DNA from 3 places in the Ochrobactrum sp. EDr1-4 genome. Region 3 is predicted to be linked to each of the others. Evidence: predicted binding sites of a transcription regulator. Region 3 holds the regulator's gene; each other region holds the start of a gene.
The links. The regulator PhoB, encoded in region 3, activates phosphate uptake and scavenging genes when phosphate is short. The targets are predictions, from matches to a motif close to TGTCATNNANCTGTCAT.
Positions count from the first base shown of each region.

Region 1 (3,278 bases), on a different contig from region 3:
CGGTGGGCATTGCGGATGGCGGTTTCACCGCCCTTTACAGCAACATACATGGATTAGCCCTCAATCTTTTCGACAGCATGATCTTTTCCGAAAACTGGTTCCCACTTTTCGGGATCCTGCGCCAAACTTGCTATACGCGTGGTGCGGGGAAGCGCTGCAACTTTGCCGTCAGCGACGAGCACCAGATCTATGCCCAGCGGAAACAACGCGCCATTTTCACGCCATTGCGCAGCAAAATCCTGCGGCAAACCATCAACGGTCAGCACAGTTTCATTCTTGATGCCCGGGCCTTTGAGGCTGAAACCCTGCCCGCTCGTCAAAGACGAAACCGCCAGAACAACAGTCGTCGAACGATCCGGAAATTCAGGATCTCCCTGCGCGAAGGAAGAAAGTGCCGGCAACGATTGCGCATCCGTTACAAGTGCGAACTGCGCTTTCGACTGATCGCCGACGAGTGGTGCACCGGTATGGAATGTCAGCCATGCCGTTGCGTCCTGATTGGCTGCTATTTCAGCATCGACCCAGACGCTTGCGTCGTGATCAAGAAGCGTTGCTGCAATGAGGCCAAGCTCAGGCGTGAGCGGCTTTGATGGCGCAGCCGCACCAGGCAGCGAATGGATACGACCAGGATTGGCCATTGCGTGCATGAGCGCATGAAACGCCGACTGCGCTTCATTGACTGGATCAGCCAGTCCGCCTTCAAATGCAGAAGAAGAATGGAGCATCAATTGTCTCCCCGAACCATTGTGAAGAAATCGACTTTCGTGGCAGCAGCCTCATTGCGCCGTTTTGCATCCGCAGTATCGACACGACCACGCAATGCATTGAGCACGCTGCTTTCGATTGCATCGCGGGTGGCCTCGTCGAGCCAGAGTGCATCAAACAATGCAGCGAGCTTCGCCTTTTCCTGATCACGTCCCAGCGCATAGGAGTGCCCAACCGAGCCATTCGCCAGACGAACAGTTGCGCGGGTGACGGTTGCCTCGCCAACATTGAACGGGGCACCGCCGCCGCCAATACGACCGCGCATCATAACCAGCCCGGTTTCCGGACCACGCAAAACTTCAAATTCGGGCTTGTCTGCCCAGTTCTGCCAGAACGTCTTCAATTCTTCGCCGCTTGCGCGAGCGAGAAGCGCCATACTGGCCTGACGTGCTGCCTGCGTTGCATCCGGCGCCAAATTGCTTTTAGCGGCGGAGCCACCTCCACTTTCAACTGTGCTGTGCCGGGTAGTATGCCTCGTCGTGTTCATGAGCTTATCCGCCCTATCTAATCCGGTTGACTTGATCGCCTTATTTGTCTATTCATATAGACAACTATACAATACCAGAATGAATACACCCTGCCAATGACAGGACGATGACAATTGACGACAAAGGCGCAGATGAAAAAGAGTGGACGGATTGAGAGAAACAGCGGTGTAGCCATCTGGCGGCAGATTGCCGACGAGATACGCGGCGACATCATGGCCGGGAAACTTGCTACGGGCGCACGCATACCTGCCGAAATGGACCTGGCAGAACGATTTGGCGTCAATCGTCACACCGTGCGCAGCGCAATTGCGGCTCTTACGCAGGAAGGCGTCCTGCGCGCGGAACAAGGACGCGGCACCTTTATCGCCAATGCAAAACGCCTCACCTACCAGATCGGGCGCCGCACGCGTATTTCGCAAGCACTCGCCCCACAAGTGAGCGAAACCCGGGGCATACTGCTCAGCTCTTCTCTGGAAATTGCGACTGCCGACATCGCTCAGGCACTCGGAATGGATATAGGCTCCGAAGCGTTACGGTTAGAGACCATGCACAGCGCTGACGGGCACCCGATCTCAATCGCCACCCACTGGATAGATTCAAATGCTTTCCCGACTTTCACCGAAGATTATGCGGCCAGCGGTTCGATCACTTCAGCATTCAAAGCGGCAGGCGTCAGCGATTATTTCAGAAAATCGACTGTGGTATCCGCCCGCCATGCCGATCCTGACGATCTCAAACACCTCAAATTATCTCCCGGTGCAATCGTGCTGACAGCCCGCGCAATCAATATCGATACCGAGGGAAAGCCCATACAATTTTCTTTGACGCGGTTTTCCGCAGACAGAATGGAATTTGTTATTGAAAGTGATAATGAAAATAACTGAAACTCGGAACTGCCTTTGGCGACATCTTCGAAATACTCACAGAGGCGATGTGGTGTATGCTCTCCGAATGACCGTAATCGATCTCACGTTCGAGCGATCCAAAAATAATCCTTGCATTACCCGGGGTACCCACACGTGAGAATGACGGCGGTGCTCTGGTTCGCCTCGATGTCGTGGGCGACACCCGGGTAGATGTTAACTGGCAGTCCTCTGACCAACTTATCCGCGAAGACGATTGCGTGGCGCATGTCGCCGTACAGATCGCGGCTTACTTTCGCGGAGCGCTTCAAGTTATCAATTTGCCTATCGCTCCCACAGGTAATCCGTTCCTGCAGGATGCATGGTCGCATCTGATGAAAGTGCGCTATGGCACGACCATCACGCATCTCGATCTGGCGCAACGCCTGGACAAGCCGACGTGGGCAAGGGCTATAGTGGTGGGCTGGAGAGGGCTAAAGCAAGCTGGGTCGACGATGAGCAGTCTCTCCTTTTCCAGAGCCGCCGCGATCTTTTGGCGGGCGAAGTATGAACTCCCCGAAAAGCCTCCAATCGTAAGTCGACCCATTTGACGCCATTAATAGCTCCAAACGCGTCTGGAGCGCTTTGAAAAGAGTCATGAATTCTCGCTCTAATCCAAGCGTGTAAAACGAAGCCTCAATACACTTTTGAAAGACATAGCTGAAAAGTGGCCATCGGGACGACGTCATCAAAAGCACGATGCACTTCTTGAAACGTTTCTGATCGAACTGTTCAATTTTTATAGACAGTATGTTTATCGGAATAAAATAAACGTTATGATCGAATATCAAAATTAAGCTGTATGAATATTTCAAATGAACTGAAAAATTCAACGGGCCCTAATGCTACAATCCATTATCATTAAAGTCATTGCATTTCCGCTTCTTCTTGGCGCAATTCTGGCGCTTGCAACTTACCGACTTGAGCAGCAGCGAAATCTGGTCATCGCGTTTCTCGCTCCGTTGTTTGCATGTGTCATCATAATCGTTTTAGACGGTTTTCCAGGCTTTCCACCGGTGAGAGCTGCACATAAATTTCCGTACATACTGTTTGCTGGAGGTTTATTTTTTGCAATTTCCGCAAGGCTGTCTTTTCGTCGAAGTATCATTTATTGGGGCCTGGC
Region 1 covers NZ_JBLZOF010000007.1:143,857-147,134, reverse strand. Annotated here, with positions in the region: gene ACOZHT_RS19090 (carbon-phosphorus lyase complex subunit PhnI) at 1-50, opposite strand, end outside; gene phnH (phosphonate C-P lyase system protein PhnH) at 54-725, opposite strand; gene phnG (phosphonate C-P lyase system protein PhnG) at 725-1,252, opposite strand; gene phnF (phosphonate metabolism transcriptional regulator PhnF) at 1,385-2,137, shown strand; gene ACOZHT_RS19070 (hypothetical protein) at 2,478-2,666, shown strand.
Region 1: the regulator PhoB is predicted to act here: its motif matches at 1,349-1,365, upstream of phnF (phosphonate metabolism transcriptional regulator PhnF).

Region 2 (3,278 bases), on a different contig from region 3:
TTTATCCTGTCGCAGTAGCCCATGCGAATGACCACGCTACATCTGAAAGCTTCGTGAAAGTATCGAGTGGGCTGCTGTTGCTATATGGCTTCGGCACCATGCTCGGACCCTTGCTGGCTGCGGCTGCGATGGATATTTTCTGGCCATCAGGCCTGTTTGCCATCACAGCGCTCGCGCATATTTCGATAACGGGCTACGCGCTGTTTCGCTCCCGCAGACGGGCATCGATACCGAAATCAGAAAAAGAGCAGTTTAAGAGCATGCCATCGGTGAAGAGTGCAACGCCTGAGGGGATGAATCTCGACCCACGGGCGGAAAGCGAAGCCAATTAAATAAAGATGTTCGGCGGCTGTAACGCAGCCGCCAATATTTAAAGAATAATTGCTCGACATCGCTTATTTAGAGCGCATCCCCGAAAGTGGGTTTCCATTTTCTGACAAGATGCTCATTAAAACGAATATTCAGCGCGCCGATCTGATTTAATCAGATCGAAACGCGCTCTATCATAAGCCTATAAAAACGATGCAATATCAACAGTTAAGGGCGTTGAACACCGTGCTTGGGGATCAGTGACGCGTCACTTGAATTTTTAGCTTTTCAATCTGCTCTTTGAGAGCCAGCTTCTTGCGCTTGAGAGACGTAACATGCAGGTCATCAATTGCCGGTGACGCTAAAGCTTCGGAGATTTCCTCTTCCAAAGCGCCGTGCTTCTGTTCAAGCGTGGCAAGATGGGACTCGATAGCCATCATCAATTCTCCTTTGATTGATTTACCAAAGGACAGGGCCATGTTGCAGCTTTTGCCAACAAATGGCTCCATCCGCTCTCACCTGCGCAAACGCCCGGTAGTACACCTCCTGCTATCCGGGCCAGTTACGCAGTCCCGGCTGCCATTCAACAGTTCATTCAGCAACCGTTGTTCATGACAGAACAATGACACTGTGGCATGAGTTTGATGCAAAGTCGAATTTGTTTTGGTAGGATTTTCCAATCACGAAAAATGTGATAAAGGCTTCGCCTGAAACGGGTCTGCACCACTCTGGAGCGGCCCGTAATATTATTTTTAAGAAATGGGGCAAGCCGCATGTCCGATCAGGATCAGGCCGAAGTTAGATTGGTCGTCGCACGTCTGAAACAGGAACACGCGGATTTCGATGCAGCTATAAATGCCATGATGCAGGTCGGCTGCGATCAGCTGCGCATCCAGCGCATGAAAAAGAAAAAACTCGCAATCAAAGACAAGCTTCAGGAACTGGAAGATCAGGTCATCCCTGACATCATCGCCTGAGCATAACATAAAAGACGTTTCATAGCCGGGGTTCGCCCGGCTTTGTTTTTCAATCCATGATCTAAAGAAGCAGGACGGATCAATGAGCAGAAGTGCAGATGTCGCAATCATCATGGGAAGCCAATCCGATTGGGAAACAATGCGCCATGCTGCTGATACGCTTGATGCATTGGGTATATCTTTCGATGCGCGCATCGTCTCGGCACATCGTACTCCTGATCGCCTCGTTTCTTTTGCCAAAGGCGCAAAGGCTGAAGGCTTCAAAGTTGTGATTGCCGGTGCTGGCGGCGCGGCCCACCTCCCCGGCATGGCAGCAGCGATGACCCCGCTCCCGGTTTTTGGTGTGCCAGTTCAGTCGAAAGCACTTTCTGGTCAAGACTCACTTCTGTCCATCGTGCAGATGCCCGCGGGTATCCCGGTAGGCACACTCGCCATTGGTCGCGCGGGCGCTGTCAACGCAGCGCTTCTATCAGCGGCCGTACTTGCCCTTTATGACGACGCGCTGGCCGCACGTCTTGACGAATGGCGCACTGCACAGACCGAAAGCGTTGCAGAACGCCCATCTGATGAGGTCTGATATGACAGTTTCAGCGTTGAAGGCCGGTTCTACAATCGGCATCATCGGCGGCGGCCAGTTGGCGCGTATGCTCGCTATGGCAGCGGCACGCCTTGGTTATGAGACCATCATTCTCGAGCCGCAGGCAGATTGCCCGGCAGCACAGGTGGCCAACCGTCAGATTATTGCGGCCTACGATGACCCAGCAGCGCTTGCACAGCTCGCTGCGGCGTCTGACGTCATCACCTATGAATTTGAGAACGTTCCGGTATCAGCAGCTGACAAGCTTGCGGAATCGGCGCTCGTGTTTCCACCACCAGCCGCACTTGAGATTTCACAGGACCGCTTTACCGAAAAGCAATTCCTCAATGAAAGCGGCATCGAAACCGCCCCGTGGCGCCTTGTCGACGATGAAGAATCGCTCATTGCAGCACTCGCAGCACTTGGCGAACGCGGTATTCTGAAAACCCGTCGCCTTGGCTATGATGGCAAGGGACAAGTCCGCCTCACATCGCTTGACGAAAGCGAAGCGAAAAACGCGCTTCACGCGATCAAGCACGCACCGGCAATCCTTGAAGGCTTTGTCGCTTTTGAGCGCGAAGTTTCTGTGATTGCAGCGCGCGACCGCCAAGGCAATGTTGCGATCTTCGATATTTCAGAAAACGTCCATAAGGACGGCATTCTGTCGACTTCGACAGTTCCTGCAGCAATCTCAACCCAAACTGCCGAAACCGCTAGCAAGGCCGCTGAGAAGCTTCTTCATGCGCTTGATTATGTCGGCGTCCTTGGACTTGAGTTCTTCGTTCTTGCTGACGGCACATTGCTTGCCAATGAGTTTGCGCCACGCGTGCACAATTCCGGCCACTGGACGGAGGCTGCCTGCGCGATCTCGCAGTTTGAACAACATATTCGTGCCGTCGCAGGCCTGCCTCTTGGCGACACTATGCGTCATTCCGATTGCGTGATGGAAAACCTGATCGGCGACGATATTGAGCAGGTTCCGGCGATTCTCGCAGAATCGAATGCTGTGCTGCATCTCTACGGCAAGAAAGAAGCCCGCCCGGGCCGCAAAATGGGTCATGTGACCCGCATTCGCACCCGCGCACGCTAAGCATTACGCAGGAATCCATCAGATTCCTGCGTTTGTAGGCCCTGCGGCAAGATTTTCGGGACCAGTCTTCGTGAATCTGCGGCGCAGGAGTTGACATTCAGCTGAAATATTGTGTATTTCGGCCAACCCTTCGGGCAGGAATACTGCCTGTAACCAATTGGCGCCTTGGGCGCCTGTTTTTATGCCGCCCCGCGACACGTGCTGTCGATGGGCCCAACCAAGACCGGTGATTGACATGAAGATCAAGAATTCGCTCAAGGCGCTCAAGGGCCGTCATCGTGACTGCCAGCTCGTTCGTCGTAAGGGCCGCGTATACATCATCAAT
Region 2 covers NZ_JBLZOF010000006.1:112,969-116,246, reverse strand. Annotated here, with positions in the region: gene ACOZHT_RS17910 (MFS transporter) at 1-332, shown strand, start outside; gene ACOZHT_RS17905 (YdcH family protein) at 567-749, opposite strand; gene ACOZHT_RS17900 (YdcH family protein) at 1,083-1,286, shown strand; gene purE (5-(carboxyamino)imidazole ribonucleotide mutase) at 1,369-1,863, shown strand; gene ACOZHT_RS17890 (5-(carboxyamino)imidazole ribonucleotide synthase) at 1,865-2,953, shown strand; gene ykgO (type B 50S ribosomal protein L36) at 3,189-3,278, shown strand, end outside.
Region 2: the regulator PhoB is predicted to act here: its motif matches at 921-937, upstream of ACOZHT_RS17900 (YdcH family protein).

Region 3 (3,278 bases):
GGATGACGCTTGCCTTTAAGAACTGCATCAGCAGCTGCTTGAACATCTGGCAAAGCGTTGGAATTCATCTTGCGGGTCAAAACGCCCGGTGCAAACTGGTTTTTCTGCCCAACCACACCACAAATTGTATCGGGGTAGCTGCCCGATGCGAGGCGGTTCATCACCACAGTACCGACAGCCATCAAACCATCAGGGCTTGAACGGTTTGATTCAAAAAACATCGCGCGCTGGAGGCATTCGCGATCTCTCGCGGTGTAAGTGAAAGTCTTCACGCCATTGACCGACTTAACGTGGCTTACAGCCGCTGTCTTTTCGGTCTTGGTCTTGCTCGTACCACCAGTTGTCGTGCAGCCCGTCACCAGAAAAGGTGCCACGAGCAAACCGAGAATAACCGGCAGTTTCCATTTACGAGCGCGCGTCAACGGCTCAATCTCTTAATTAGGCGCATCATTACGACCCTTAACTGATCCAGTCTGCTTCCGCTTTTAAAGCGCCACCAAGGCGCTGCAAAATCAGGCTGGCGTTCAAGCCAAATCGAACGAAAATTAAAATTCAAACGTTCTGCTAATCTTCTTAGAGTGCAAGAATTAAGAATTTTTCGGCAAAAACAAGGCAAAAAATCATATTTCAAATTCACAGCCATATTGAAACCGAGAGACTCAACACGTCGAATCTTTGGCCAATAACCTGAGCTAAGCCGTTCTAAATTATTAACAAATCGTTAACGCAACCACTTAAATCTTATAAGGTATTGATTACACGCGATTCAATTGCAATGCAGCGCGCACCATAGAGCTGCCTTAATTCATGACTGCTGTAAAATCCTGCTAAGACATAGAAATTGGCGCTGAAATAATCAGAACATGCGTCTCTCACGAGCATCATGTCCAGTTTCAGTCAAATCTTTGAAATGAACTGTAACATCGTGTGATACGAGCCGATATGGAACGGATTTTCATCAACAACACGAATCGGAATTTGGAAATTTGCAACAAAAATGGCCCGATGCCTTTTGAGCAACGGGCCATTCTTAACGCGTGAAATGAACTCTGATGACTAGCCGAAAGAATAGCCAGCACCGCGCACAGTGCGGATCGGATCGAGCATGCGCCCCAAATTGATCGCCTTGCGCAGGCGTCCGACATGCACGTCGACCGTGCGATCATCGACGTAGATATCCGGTCCCCATACGCCATCAAGCAACTGGCTACGCGAGAAAACGCGGCCCGGCGACATCATGAAATATTCAAGCAGGCGGAACTCTGTCGGTCCAAGACGAATTTCTTTTTCTTTGCGATAAACGCGGTGCTGCTGACGGTCGAGCACAAGTTCGCCGACTTTAAGCACATGCGACAGAACACTTGGATTGGCACGGCGCAGCATGGCTTTAACACGCGCAAGCAGTTCAGGGGTCGAGAACGGTTTGACCACATAATCGTCGGCACCAACGCTCAGGCCGCGAACACGTTCGCTTTCTTCGCCACGCGCAGTCAGCATAATTACCGGAAGACGTTCGGTTTCCGGCCACTGACGCAGACGGCGGCAAAGTTCAATGCCCGACACACCCGGTAGCATCCAGTCGAGAATGAGAAGATCCGGCACGTTTTCACGCAGTGCAATCTCGGCTTCATCGCCACGCAAGATCGTATCGACGTGATAGCCTTCGGCTTCAAGATTATAGCGCAACAACACACTCAGCGCTTCTTCGTCTTCAACCACAGCAATCTTAGGTGCCTGTGACATGCAGTGTTTCCTATTGAGTTAAGCGTGGCGGCACATGCAACTCCCCCGTTCAGCCGCGTGCCGCCGCGTTTTCTTACATATGCGAATAATTTGCGCCGCGATCATACGGCGCAAATCTCATCAGGATTTACGCGCCTCGTCCACGACAATACCGTGGCTCAGGTCTTCTTTCGGGCGTTCCGCAGGCATCTGCAGGCCGGTCACGATGTAATAGACGGTCTCAGCAATGTTGGTTGCGTGATCGCCAATGCGCTCGATATTCTTCGCGCAGAACAGAAGATGCGTGCAGGCTGAAATGTTGCGCGGATCTTCCATCATATAGGTGAGCAACTCGCGGAACAGCGAGGTGTACATCGAGTCAATTTCGTCATCACGGTCGCGAACGATATTGATCTGCTGCACCGAACGCGTTGCATAGGCGTCGAGCACGTCTTTCAACTGTGTCAGTGCCAGTTCAGCGAGGGTTTCGAGACCACGATAAAGCTTGCCCGGCTGGCGGGATTCTGAAACGGCTGCAACGCGCTTCGCGATGTTCTTGCCAAGATCGCCCACGCGTTCCAGATCAGCGGAAATGCGGATTGATCCGATGATTTCACGCAGATCAACAGCCATTGGCTGACGCTTTGCGATAATCATGACGGCCTTGTCGTCAATCTCGCGCTCGCTTGCATCGAGGATAAGATCGTCGGAGATGACGCGCTGTGCCAGTGCGTTATCGGCATTCACAATCGCTGCAACCGACTGCTCAACCATGCGCTCCGCATGACCGCCCATTTCGGCGATCTTGTGGGTCAGGAACTGAAGTTCTTCGTCGTATGCGCTAACAGTATGCTGGGACGCCATCATAGACCTCTCGATTAAAAACGCAGGAAGCGGAACCGCAATCGGCTCCTGCTTTTGCTGAAATATTGGTTAGCCAAAACGACCAGTGATATAGTCCTGCGTGCGCTTCTCGGTCGGTGCCGTGAACATCACATCGGTATCACCGACTTCCACCAGATTACCAAGGTGGAACATCGCTGTGCGCTGCGACACACGAGCAGCCTGCTGCATCGAGTGAGTCACGATGACGATGGTGTAGTTCTGACGCAACTCGTCGATCAGTTCCTCAACCTTTGCCGTTGCAATCGGATCGAGTGCCGAACAAGGCTCATCCATCAGGATCACTTCAGGACTGACGGCAATCGCGCGTGCAATGCACAGGCGCTGCTGCTGACCACCGGAAAGACCGGTGCCTGCATCGTGAAGACGATCTTTCACTTCTTCAAAAAGGCTGGCCTTCTTCAAGCTTGTGACAACGATTTCTTCAAGATCAGTCTTGTTACGTGCGAGGCCATGAATGCGCGGGCCATAAGCCACGTTTTCAAAGATCGTCTTCGGAAATGGGTTTGGCTTCTGGAACACCATGCCAACACGTGCACGCAGTTCAACAACGTCGATCTTTGGATCGTAGATGTCTTCATTATCGAGCGTGATGTTGCCAACGATGCGGCAGCCTTCAATCGTGTCGTTCATGCGGTTCAGCGAACGCAGGA
Region 3 covers NZ_JBLZOF010000001.1:1,041,893-1,045,170, forward strand. Annotated here, with positions in the region: gene ACOZHT_RS05135 (cell wall hydrolase) at 1-422, opposite strand, end outside; gene phoB (phosphate regulon transcriptional regulator PhoB) at 1,057-1,743, opposite strand; gene phoU (phosphate signaling complex protein PhoU) at 1,864-2,586, opposite strand; gene pstB (phosphate ABC transporter ATP-binding protein PstB) at 2,656-3,278, opposite strand, start outside.